4 regions of the Paenibacillus sp. FSL H8-0282 genome follow, and region 4 is predicted to be linked to each of the others. Evidence: predicted binding sites of a transcription regulator. Region 4 holds the regulator's gene; each other region holds the start of a gene.

The links. Region 4 encodes Rex, which represses fermentation and respiration genes when NADH is low (regulators of the CRP and FNR family bind a similar motif). Its sites were predicted from a motif close to TTGTGAAATATTTCACAA; they were not measured.
Region 1: scfA (six-cysteine ranthipeptide SCIFF) is a predicted target of Rex. The motif match lies at 1,490-1,507, and genes of this name have one in related genera.
Region 2: NST94_RS29390 (cytochrome ubiquinol oxidase subunit I) is a predicted target of Rex. The motif match lies at 1,928-1,945, and genes of this name have one in related genera.
Region 3: NST94_RS03460 (flavocytochrome c) is a predicted target of Rex. The motif match lies at 1,502-1,519, and genes of this name have one in related genera.

What each region holds. Positions count from the first base shown of each region.
Region 1 covers NZ_CP150146.1:791,236-794,439, reverse strand. Annotated here, with positions in the region: gene scfB (thioether cross-link-forming SCIFF peptide maturase) at 1-1,192, opposite strand, end outside; gene scfA (six-cysteine ranthipeptide SCIFF) at 1,315-1,464, opposite strand; partial or broken gene NST94_RS03475 (hypothetical protein) at 1,875-2,231, opposite strand; gene NST94_RS03470 (response regulator) at 2,284-3,066, opposite strand; gene NST94_RS03465 (histidine kinase) at 3,041-3,204, opposite strand, start outside.
Region 2 covers NZ_CP150146.1:6,760,602-6,763,805, forward strand. Annotated here, with positions in the region: gene cydB (cytochrome d ubiquinol oxidase subunit II) at 1-476, opposite strand, end outside; gene NST94_RS29390 (cytochrome ubiquinol oxidase subunit I) at 463-1,866, opposite strand; gene NST94_RS29395 (cold-shock protein) at 2,089-2,316, opposite strand; gene NST94_RS29400 (cold-shock protein) at 2,409-2,609, opposite strand; gene NST94_RS29405 (trypsin-like peptidase domain-containing protein) at 3,029-3,204, opposite strand, start outside.
Region 3 covers NZ_CP150146.1:787,957-791,160, reverse strand. Annotated here, with positions in the region: gene NST94_RS03465 (histidine kinase) at 1-1,396, opposite strand, end outside; gene NST94_RS03460 (flavocytochrome c) at 1,621-3,204, shown strand, end outside.
Region 4 covers NZ_CP150146.1:4,623,307-4,626,510, forward strand. Annotated here, with positions in the region: gene NST94_RS20005 (amidohydrolase) at 1-849, opposite strand, end outside; gene NST94_RS20010 (redox-sensing transcriptional repressor Rex) at 836-1,489, opposite strand; gene dinG (ATP-dependent DNA helicase DinG) at 1,620-3,204, opposite strand, start outside.

The sequences.
Region 1 (3,204 bases), 3.0 Mb from region 4:
TGCTCTCTTGGAATTGACATTGCAGCTCAGGTTTTGTGATGCCATCCCAGAGGTTCCCCATGCTATACTCTTCATCCCCTACGAACTGGTGGCAAGGAAAAAGCTCTCCCCAAGGGGTGACGGCAAGATATTCGGTTCCTGACCCACAGCCAGTGATTCTCTTCTGGATGCAAGGTCCTTCCGAGAGGTCTAGCATGTAGTGATAAAAGGTAAAACCCTTGCCTTGTTCACCGCGACCGATCATTTCCTTCGCGAGAATTTCGTACTGGTTGTATATCTCCGGCAGGTCCTCCTCGGTAAGTGCATAGGGCTCCTTTGGATCACAGATGACCGGTTCCATCGAAATTTTGTCAAAACCAAGGTCTGCGATATGAAATATATCGTTGGTGAAATCGACATTGTTACGAGTGTAAGTTCCTCGTACATAGTACTCTTGGTCTCCGCGCTTACGAACGAATTCCTGGAACTTCGGAAGAATATGATCATAGCTGCCTTTTCCGTTAACCGTTTGGCGAAGTCGGTCATGAACCTCTTTTCTTCCATCCAGGCTTAATACGACATTGTACATTTCCTGATTTAAAAACTCAGTGACCTCATCGTTCAGCAGCATCCCGTTTGTCGTGAAGGTGAAGCGGAACTTCTTTTTGTATTCTTGTTCTTTGCTTCTTGCATAAGCTACGATCTGTTTAACCACTTTCCAAGCCAAGAGCGGTTCCCCGCCGAAAAAGTCGATGTCAAGATTACGATGATGACCCGAATTTTCAAGCAGGTAATCGATAGCTTTTTGTCCAACCTCATAGCTCATGATTGCTCGATCTCCGTTGTATTTCCCCTGACTAGCGAAGCAATAGTCACATGACAAATTACAGGTATGCGCAACATTGAGGCAGAGTGCCTTGACATAAGTTTTGCGTTTTTTTAAATCGAGCGAGAGGTTCTCATACTCATCTTTTGTAAAAAGCTGTCCATCATTTATAAGCTCCTCGATATCCACGATGGTTTCTCGAATGTCGCTCTCGGAAATGCTGGAATCATCTTTATATTTATCCAACATTGTTGTCACGATTTGATCGACAGAAGTTTTCTCATAATCCGCTATAATTTCATATGCTAGGTCATCAACAACATGCACCGAGCCACTATAGGTATCGAGCACGATATTGTATCCGTTTAGTTTATATTGATGAATCATACTTACTAATCAAGCTCCTTTTGCACACAAGTAGAAACGGCTTCGCCATCCTTTAGGGATAGTATCCATTTCTTAAAAATAGCCGCCCATCAGCAGAGCAATGGGCGGTAAAATTCCAGATCCTATCTGTTCATTGCATTTTCACACTTCTGGTTTGCAACGCCGCAGGAAGTTTTACAAGCGGACTGGCAAGAGGTCTGGCATGCGCCGCATCCGCCGTGTTTTGCGGTATCCATCAGTTTGCGGGTGCTTAGGGTTACGATTCTTTTCACGATAAATGACTCCTTCTGTAATTTCTTGTGATCACTTTCACTTAATTTCCATGGAACATCGTAGCAACCTCACGTAAGTACGTCTATGATTCCCGTCACCCAGCAGAGTAGAGAGGACTTAAACATAAGCATCAACACTAATTTTCGTGCAGTCGTTCATGCTTTTGATCGTAGGATGCGGTAGCGGGAACCAGAGTCAGTGCAATACTAAAAAAGTGAAACAAAAAAGAGACGGCAATGATGCCATCTCTTTAACAACATTTTTTCTCATACTTGTCCGTAAAGTCCAATAAATATAAGGATCTCATAGCACTGTATCCTTCCTTACCAGTAGAGCGACACTCTATACATGCGTGGGTGGACAATGTGAACAAACTTATATGAGGAGTCCTAAGACACTTCCGGACAGTTTATCTGCTCTTACGGCTTAGTTCATAAAAATATTGCACAATTGGATGCTTTAACTTCATCTTCTCGCTCATGTTTAAAATCCGCTTTTTCCCAACTCGTCTGTCCACTAAGGCTAGAATATTCTATAAGATATCGTCGCTTTCTAAGCTCTCCTCTATGGAAATAGATAAATACTTAGTAGCTATAACAATAAAGTTCGATTTACTTAATGATGTCTGAGCTGACAAAAGCTCCTTTGCAAGTTCTGATATTTTTCTGCTTCTTGCAATAACTATTAGCCGATCCTCCGGGATGATCCCCTTACTATCTTTTCTAACCGCTTCAATTTCTTCATGGTTGATAGGAATTTGAAGATCTGAACCGAGCATAACATCTATGGCGTGCTGCAGAGGGACGAGAATGGCCCTCCTATCCATAACCGAACGGATGCTTTTTGTACTCTAAGGGGCTTGAGCCGACTCTATTTTTGAACACACGACTAAAATAGTACTGGCTCTTATACCCTACCTTCACGGCCAGATCCCCGATTTTGATATTCGGCATTACGTCATCCAGAATCTCCTTCGCCTTCGATATCCGAAGCTCGGTGACATAGTCAAGGAATGAAGCACCGATTTCTTGCTTCATACGCTTACTAAGATAGGTTTGGTTGATATGAAATAGTGCTGCTACTCGAGTAATAGACAGCTCCGGATCCTGATAATGACTGTCAATATACTCGGTCACTTTTTGAATAAGCACTGTCCCATCCCCTGTATACCCGGGAAGCTCCGGCTCCTTATCCACCCTGCCTTCATGTGAATGCAAAGGATATTTTACCTGAAGATGCTCATCGATCCGATGAAGCAGCTTGTTCAGATCACTCTTCGGCACAGGTTTCAATACATAATCGAATGCTTGCAGTTGCACGGCTTGACGCGCATATTCAAAGTTATCGTACCCGCTGATGATGACAACCAGAACCGACGGGCAGCGTTCGCGCAATATGTTCATCAGATCGAGCCCATTCATATTCGGCATGTTGATGTCCACAAGACATACATGTGGTGGGGCTTCCTCCACCATATTCAATGCTTCGTTTGCACTTTTCGCTTCTCCTGCAACCTCAAAAAGATACGGACTCTCCTCAATGTATTGTCGCAAGCCTTTGCGAATGATCGTTTCATCATCGACGATGACAATCTTCCACATCTTCATTCCACTCCCCGTCCAAAGGTATTCGAATGACCATAACGGTAATGCCATCTTCGCTCTTCACTGCAAGGCCATATGGCACTCCGTAAGCTAGTCGAATGCGATGGTTTACACTGTATAGCCCAAAGCCTGTGG
Region 2 (3,204 bases), 2.1 Mb from region 4:
TTCACGATATCTGTGAACCCTGCATACATTTGCATCTCCCCATCAATAGGCAACCCTTTGATAAAGCTTGCAAACACTACAGCCAAGAGGAATGGTGGAAGGAAGCTGCCGATAAAAATACAGGCATCCCAAGTTCTTTTCCAAGCCAATGAATCACGTTTACCTCTGAATTCAAAAGCGACACCACGCGCTATCAGAGCTAATAAGGCAAATACAAAAGGAATATAGAATCCACTAAACAGCGTTGCATACCACTCGGGGAAAGCCGCAAACATTGCACCCGCAGCTGTGATAAGCCATACCTCATTCCCATCCCAGAAGGGTCCGATCGAGTTAATCAGAACACGGCGCTCTGTATCATTTTTAGCGAGAATTTGTGTTTCCATCCCTACGCCGAAATCGAAACCCTCCAGGAAGAAGAACCCTATAAACAGAACTGCAATCAGCACAAACCACAATTCATTAAGAGATATCATGGGAACCCTCCTCGTTATATGGATCATTCGAATCGCCGTGATCGTTATCCATTGCATAAGGACCTTTTTTAATCACTTTAATAAACAATCCGACCAACACTAATCCTAGAATTAAATAAATCGTTGTAAAAGAAATCACGGAGAACAGAACTTGACCACTTGTAATATTAGGCGACACACTGTCTTCCGTTGTCATCAGTCCGAATACCGTCCAGGGCTGACGCCCGAATTCGGTCATAACCCAACCGGCTGTATTCGCAATCGGAGGAAGCAACAAGCCCCATAACATAAACCGCATAAACCAAGTGTTCGGACGGTCCATTTTTTTGCGCCACATTAAGTACATAGCGTACATTCCCAATACAATCATTAACGTTCCTGCTAGAACCATGATCCGGAAACTCCAGAATGTCGTACGTACAGGTGGAATATAGTCACCGGGGCCATAGGTTTGCTCATACTCCGCTTGCAGCTCAAGCATACCTTTAACTTCACCGGAAAATTTACTATATGAAAGGAAACTCAGCATATAAGGAATTTGAAATTCTCCACTACTGATTTGATTCTTTGGATCAATGTTTGCCCATACGGTCCAAGGTGCCGGGTCACCACTCTTACCCCACAGTCCTTCGGAAGCTGCCATTTTCATTGGTTGAGTTTCAACCAAATATTGCGCTTGGGCGTGACCAGCAACAGCTACACCAATAGAAGAAATAATCCCTACGATGGCTGCAATCTGAAAAGACTTCTTAAAGAAAGAAACCTCTTGTTTCTTCAATATTTTATAAGCACTAATACCAGTTACAAGAAAAGCACCTGTTGCATAAGCAGCCAGTACGGTGTGTGGGAATTCAACCAGCAATTGTCCGTTCGTAATAAGCGCGAAGAAATCATTCATTTCTGCACGTCCATTATTTATCTCAAAACCCACAGGATGCTGCATAAAAGAGTTAGCCGCTAGAATCCAGAATGCAGATAACATCGTACCGAATGCTACCAGCCAGATGGACAGTAAATGTACTCGCTTGGACACCTTATCCCAGCCGAATATCCATATCCCAATAAAAGTAGACTCCAGGAAAAAGGCTGCCAATGCCTCAACTGCAAGTGGAGCCCCGAATACATCACCCACAAATCGTGAATAATCGGACCAGTTCATCCCGAACTGAAATTCCTGCAAGATTCCTGTAACTACCCCTACTGCAAAATTGATGAGGAAAAGCTTTCCCCAGAACTGCGCCATTTTTTTGTACTCTTCATTACCTTTTCTAACGTACATTGTCTCCATGATTGCAATCAAGAGCGCTAGTCCGATTGATACCGGTACAAAGAAATAGTGGAATATTGTCGTCGACGCAAATTGTATACGCGACAGCATTACTGTATCCATATTTGTCCCTTCCTTCTCCCCTTTTCGTTAATTATATTCTGTCAAAAATTTAAACTTCTTTTTGTGATAAATGTCACATAAAGATAGTCATTTAACGGTGAAATTCAAATGATTTGTGACAAAGATCACAATTTAGCATAAAGAAAGCAAAAAAAATAAGACGGTTTACCCGTCTTGAGTGGTTCGTCGTTCTATTAAATGCTTGACTCATTTAGGTATTGGTTAGATGGAAATACCCTTCTTCAGCGATTTGAGATCGCCATTCGAATTAAGCAATTGGGGTAGCATCTTCGTGCTGCGAACCATTGGAGAGTCACATAGACGGCAAGAAGGCGCATGTTCAAATGCGAAATTATCCCTCATCCATCCGTTGCATCCCTCATTGGTACATGCCCAAATTGCGGTATTTTCTTCCGGTATTTCTTCCAAAGGTTTCTTCCGGTAGTTCATTGCCGTTCCTCCCATCCTGTAAGTCAATAGTGAGTAACTAGATATAAAAAGACCGTCCCAACTTTCACAAGCTGGGACGGTTTCTTCTATTATTACAGTTTTACAACGTTTTCGGCTTGTGGTCCACGGTTGCCTTGAACAACGTTGAATTCAACGCGTTGGCCTTCGTCCAAAGTTTTGAAGCCGTCGCCAGTGATTGCGCTGAAGTGAACGAATACGTCGCTTCCGCCTTCAACTTCGATAAATCCGAATCCTTTTTCTGCGTTGAACCATTTAACTGTACCTGTTTGCATGTGTGTTACCTCCACAAATTTAAATTAATATGTTCTTTTTATCTTCAAACAAAGAAAAAATTCACACATTGAAAAAGGTTGTATTACCAAATATGACAGCCCTTTTCAATGCGAGAATTAGGGACTAAATGTATGATTGATATCATATTACCACACCTGATTAGCAAAGGCAAGCAAGCATCCGAATATATCCGGTTTTGCCCTAATAAGTATTACCTTCCAATGTAAGGGCTGCCACTTAGTGTTTATTCCCTAAATAGATCCTTTTTCTGGCATAATTATCATGGTTTTAGAAAAATAGCTTTTCCAAAAACGTTACTTTTATCCGCTTTTTCAAGAAGGTACCCCCTCGGAATCGAAGGGGTAGTCCGCTCTACTTGTCGTAACTGCTATATCATTATATACCGACTTCCAGCATATTATTCCTGTGGTTTTTCAAGAAGTTTAACTGTTGCCTGTTTGGCCTCGCCGTTTCGATAGTAAGTAATTTTCAGATCATCACCGATCTTCGTATGATTATATAAGTACTTGCGAAGAGAAAGGGTAGATATGATTGATTGATCATTAAATTTGGTAATGACATCATTGAATTGCA
Region 3 (3,204 bases), 3.0 Mb from region 4:
TATTTTCAACCTTAATGACCAAATAATCGGCCTGTTTATATGCTGTAATCGAAATTTTGCACTTTTGATCCCCAAGTGGCTTAATCCCGTGATAAATCGCATTTTCCACCAAAGGCTGCAGTATGAAGCGAACGACTTGGCACTGAGCAAGCTTTTCATCATATCGAAGCTCGTAGTCCAGAATCTCCTCATATCGCACACCTTGAATATGAAGATAACTCTCGACATGGTACAACTCCTGATCAAGCAGAATGTAGGGACTGCCTGTGCCAAGCCCTAATCGGAAATACGCGCTAAGCGCTTCCACCATCTCCACCACATTGTCTGCTCCATGTTCCGTTGCCATCCACTGGATCGTATCCAATGTGTTGTATAAAAAGTGCGGCTTGATCTGCTCATGAATCAGTCTGAGTTCCATCTCCTTTCGGTCCTGCTCCACAGCGTATAATTGAACAAGCATGTCATTGAAGCTTCGTCCAAGATCGCCGATCTCATCCGAGCGCGTAACATCTGCTCGTATGGTTTGGTTGCCGTTCTGCACATTTTCCATTACCTGGCGAAGCGACTGAATTGGACGAATAATGGAAGAAGCAAGCAGCACCAGAAAGACGATAAACGCACTACCGATAAGAACGCCTACCAGCAATGCAGTCCGCTGGGTTTTGATCACCGCTAACGATAGACTTGAATTCGGTACTTTGAGTACTAACTTCCAGCCTTCCACATTTTGAATTGGAGCCTCAAATACACTCATGTTCTTCTTATCTGCTGTATCCTCCGCTCCATCTTCTTCACCCAGCTCTCTGCAATCGACGATAAGCTGGCCTGACTGGTCATATAGCATTACATCTTGAGCAATCTCCCTCATCTTCTTGACGGAGACGGCTGCGGCAATATAAGCTACCTCATCATTCACCGATGGATTCACGCGATAAAGAATGACGACGATTTCGGCTGCATTCGCTTTGGATACGATCGGATTGCTTACCACATAATTGGAATCTGAATTCAGCAGTTTTCGATAGTAGGGTCGGTTTAGTATCGAAAAAGGCTTGTCCCTTGCTGACCAGGAATTTCCGTGAATATCCACCACGCGTATGGATTCGTACTCTACTTTCTTCTTCGCCTCGAACTTATCGAACTCTTGCAGCAATTCATCTCGTGTCCACTGATGGTCCGAAGCTAGAGAAGCAAGCATGTCTATCTCTCCAATGCGCTGATTAAACCAATAATCAATCTGGTCGCTGCGTGCAGTAACCACTTGCTGCGTTAAGTTCTTATTCAAAGGGACAACCGTATGGTTCATCTCCAAATATATTGTTACAAGCAATGCAACGAACAGCAGCAAGAAGCAGCCTCCTGCGATTAACGTAATCTTTAAGTGAATTGATTTCATTGTAATCATAGCCCTTCACAATATCCGTTTCTTACATGCCCGAAAAAGACAAAAAAACACTAATCTGTGCAAATACATAATGCTGTACTAAATCTATAATAGGTCTTGTGCATATTTTCACATGAAATAACATTCATGTCTAGGCTAGAGATAAAGGATTTGCCTAGCAAATCTTCCTCTCCCTAGTGTATGTAACCAATCCACAACAGAATGAAGGAGATATTATGCGAACTCACACGAAAAAGCTGTTATCTATTCTACTAGTCCTCAGTCTTATGTTCACGCTTGCTGCTTGCGGCAGTGAAGATGCAGAGCCCGCTGCAGATGCAAACGGAGTTCAAGTCTTTGAAGGAGTTGGGCAAGGTAAACATGGCGATATTAAAGTACAAGTCTCCTTATTAGATAACAAGATCACTGACATTAAAGTGACAGAGCATAAGGAAAATGAAGTACTTGCAGAACCTGTTTATACGCAGCTCAAGCAAGAGGTCATGGCAACTAACAGCGCAAAAGTTGATGCCATTAGCGGATCTACAGTTACAAGCAAAGGATATCTCGAAGCCATTCAAGATGCAATTACGAAGTCTGGACTTACCCTTGTCGCTGGCGCTGCAGTCAGTGGAAGCAAAGACAAAGAAGAAGTCGAGCAAACCTATGATGTTGTCGTCATCGGTGCCGGGGGTGCTGGCTTTAGTGCGGCTATCGAAGCGAAGAGCGCTGGAGCTAATGTAGTTCTGCTCGAGAAAATGCCAGCTGTTGGCGGCAACACATTGATCTCCGGTGGTGAGATGAATGCGCCGGACAACTGGATTGAACGTGCTCTTGGCATCACAGATGACACGGCTGACTTGTTCTATAATGATACGATGAAAGGCGGAGACAACCTCGGGGATCCAAAGATGGTTCGTATTCTTGCCGACAATGCTCTAGCATCTGCCGAATGGCTGCGCGATGATATCAAGGTAGAGTTCTTACCTGATCATCTGTTCCAATTTGGTGGCCATTCCAGAAAACGTGCGTTGATTCCTGTAGGTCATACAGGTGTTGAATTGATTACTAAGTTAAAAGCCAAAACAGACGCTGATCAAATCACGATCAAAACGAATATGAAAGCCGAAACCTTGCTGAAGGACGAAAGCGGCAAAGTAACAGGTGTAACTGCGACTTCGGGTACTGGCGACAAGATCACATTCCATGCGAACAAAGGCGTCATCATCGCTACCGGTGGTTTTGGATCCAATGTAGAGATGCGTAAGAAGTATAACCCTACAATGGATGAAAAATATATGACTACCGATACACCAGGATCTACAGGTGACGGTATCATTATGGCAGAAACGATTGGCGCCAAACTGACAAACATGGAGAGTATTCAAACGTATCCAATCTGTAATCCTGAGACAGGTGTTATTTCCCTGGTTGCAGACTCCCGCTTCGATGGTGCAATCCTGATTAACCAAGAAGGCAAGCGCTTCGTTGAGGAATTAGAACGTCGTGACGTTATTTCTAAAGCAATTCTTGCCCAAACGGGTGGATATACGTATCAATTATGGAATCAAGGCATTGAGGATATCGGTAAAACGATAGAAGTTCATCAAGACGAATACGATCAACTCGTTAAACAAGGCTTGCTCTTTAAAGCCGATACGATTGAAGAGGCCGCTGATTTCTTTAAAATTGACGTGAACACTTTGAAAGAAACGATTAATAAAGTAAATGATTATGCGAAAACAGGTAAAGACCTTGATTTCAAACATCGCGGTGGATTGAAATCTCTTGAAAAAGGCCCTTACTACATCGAAAAAGCT
Region 4 (3,204 bases):
TCCGCTAGCCAGCTTCAAATTACTGCCCGGATTATGAGATACACCCACATTATGGCGAGCCAAGATCTCAATCTCTTCATCATTTAAATGAACACCATGTGCAACTATCGAGGGACGTGTGAACATTCCAAGCTTCTCTAAGTGAGCTACAGGACGTAACCCGTAATCCGCCACATTTTGTTCCACTTCACGTTTCGTTTCGGACATATGCGTATGCATCGGTAAATCCAGATCATGCGCTGCCTGCACGAACTTAACCAGGAAGTCCGGAGGGCAAGTATAAGGGGCGTGTGGCGAGATCATAGTAGTAATTCTACCGTCAGCCTTTCCATGCCAGTTACGGGCAAAAGAAATCGCTTCCGCAAGCTTGTGATTCTGTACATCCTCTGGACATAACCCGATCACACCACGCATCAATACGGAACGGATACCTGATAACTCAGCTACCTCGGCTACTCGGTCCATATGATCATACATATCGAGGAAGGTCGTAGTTCCACCCTTCAGCATTTCCAATACAGATAAGGAGGTTCCCCAGTATACATCATCACCGGTGAACTTTTCCTCCATCGGCCACATTTTCTCCTGAAGCCACACTTGTAGCGCTAAATCATCTCCATATCCACGCAGCAAAGACATCGCCGCATGACCATGTGTGTTTACAAGTCCAGGCATGAACAGCAGACGGCTGCCATCAACCACTTGCACTCCAGCTTCCATCTGAGGCTCTTCTTTTCCTATGTAAGTGATTAAATCATCTTCAATAGTCATATATCCACTCAGAACCGGCTCATCCGTTTCCGGAGTCAGAAAATACCCGCCCTTAATTATCGTTTTATTGTTGTTCATGTTCACTTTCTTCCTTTCCATCCCGCAAGTAATAAGCAAGACTTTGCAGATCAGTTGTAAAATCAGCTGCATGCACCCGGATATTCGGTGGTGTCTTCAGAATCACAGGGGCAAAGTTCAAAATCGCTTCAATCCCAGAAGAAATGAGGATATCTGCTACATTTTGAGCTTCTGAATCAGGTACGGTAATAATGGCAATGCGAATACCTTGCTCACGAATTGTGCTGCCTAGTTCATCCATCGGTTGCACAGTAAGGGAGTTGATCTTACGTCCAACCTTAGGAGCGTACGAATCAAATATAGCCGTGATTTTCATAGTATCTTTGAGATATGCATTGTAATTAGACAAGGCATGTCCGAGATTACCTGCTCCAACTAAAGCTACATTAAGCTGTTGATCCAGCTTCAGGATATGACGGATTTTCTCAATAAGATACGTTACATCATAGCCGATACCTTTTCTGCCGAAGTCACCAAAATATGCTAAATCCTTACGAATCTGTGCGGGATTAAGATCAAGCTTTTGCCCAAGTTCCTGAGAGGAAACTGTTAATATTTCGCGATTCTGGAGATCATTCAAAAAACGCAAGTACACAGGCAGTCTGCGAACAACGGCTTCTGATATTTTATCCGATTTCATATTTTCCCTCCTAAAAATAGTAATGTTCTTGTGAAAATCCATATTCAAACGTCTACCTCTCCTTATTAAGGACGGTACTGTAACACACCGCCCTTAAGGATAAGGAGGAGCTAAACTGAAGACGAGCGTTTTAAGAAGCGCCGCCATCCTCTAGCCATTCCGCTATGCGAGGGACCATTTGATCAGTAAGCATATGCTCCATTTTGGGACCAGGCAATGAATAAAGGAAATACTTCCCGTAATGAGATTCAATAACCCTCGTATCATAAACAATAACTATTCCGCGATCCTGCGCCGTGCGAACCAGTCTTCCGAATCCCTGCTTAAAACGAATAACCGCTTGAGGAACAGATAATTTCATGAACGGATTCTTCTTCTGGGCCTGCAATAACTCAGACTTCGCTTCCGCCAACGGGTGATTCGGTGGTTGAAACGGAAGTCTCACGATGGCCAGGCAAGTCAGTGCTTCACCTGGAATATCTACACCTTCCCAGAAGCTGCTCGTCCCCAGCAATACGGATGCTGCACTGTCCTGAAAGCGGCGGATCAGCTTGCTCCGGCTGCCACCTTCCACGCCTTGACCAAGCACCGTAATCTCTTGTGAGGCCAAAGCCTCTTTAAGCGGATCATATACCTGACGCAGCATTTTATAAGAAGTAAACAGAACCAGCATCCGCCCACGTGTTGTTTTAGCAGCTTCCGATAATGACTGTACGAGTGTATCGACAAATCGAGCATCGCCCACACTCCCCTTCACACTAGGAAAATCACGCGGTATAACTAGCAGTGCCTGCTCGCGATACTTAAAGGGAGATGGAAGGAGTGAGGTCATTAGACGTCCCTCTTCTACAGCTTCGTTAAGTCCGAGATTATCAATCATAAATTGAAAAGATTTATCTACAGATAGCGTCGCCGAGGTAAGCACGATGCTTTTTTTCTTATCGAAGAACAACTCTTTAAGCTGGCTGCTAACATCCACAGGGACGGCATACAGCTGTAGGGATTTGCTGCGGTAATTTCCATTTGCCTCCAGCCAATATACTACATTATCGTCATTCAGCCCCATAAAGAATCTTACTTGCTCACGTATGGAAGCCAAATCTTTAAATAAACCGCTAATATCAGTAACAAGGCTGTCTGCTGAGGATTGGCTTTCCTGGTCACGCATCTCGTTAAGCATTTTATCACCCTTACGGATGATGTCGCTTAACGTCAGATTCATAGTGTTCTCTAGCGCAACCAATTCATCCCAATCCTTCGGCTTACGGGCGGGAAGCAACCGCATAACCAGTTGTCCCGCTTCTCCTGCCCCTGCATCACTGCGTTCCGGCAATAGGCTGAACAGCTTGTCGCTGAGTGCATCCCAGGTTTCTTTGACGGTAAGCAGATCCGGGTAGATCCGATCGATGACTCCGCTCCATTCTGAAGCCTCTTCACTGCCTGACGACTGTAATATCTGACGCAGAGCAGGAAGCTGTCCGTTTCGGCTATCTTTATACAGTCGCGATAACGTGTGTGCCACAGTGAAATGCTTCATATGCATGCCAAGATGTTTACCAGCCACATCTTCTAAATGATGTGCTTCATCAATGACAAGATGCTCGTAAGCCGGAAGCAGCTGGTGCCCAGCCTTAACATCTGCGAATAGCTTGGAGTGGTTCGTAATAACCACGTCAGCAATCCCAGCTTCATGCTTGGCCCTATGATAATAACAT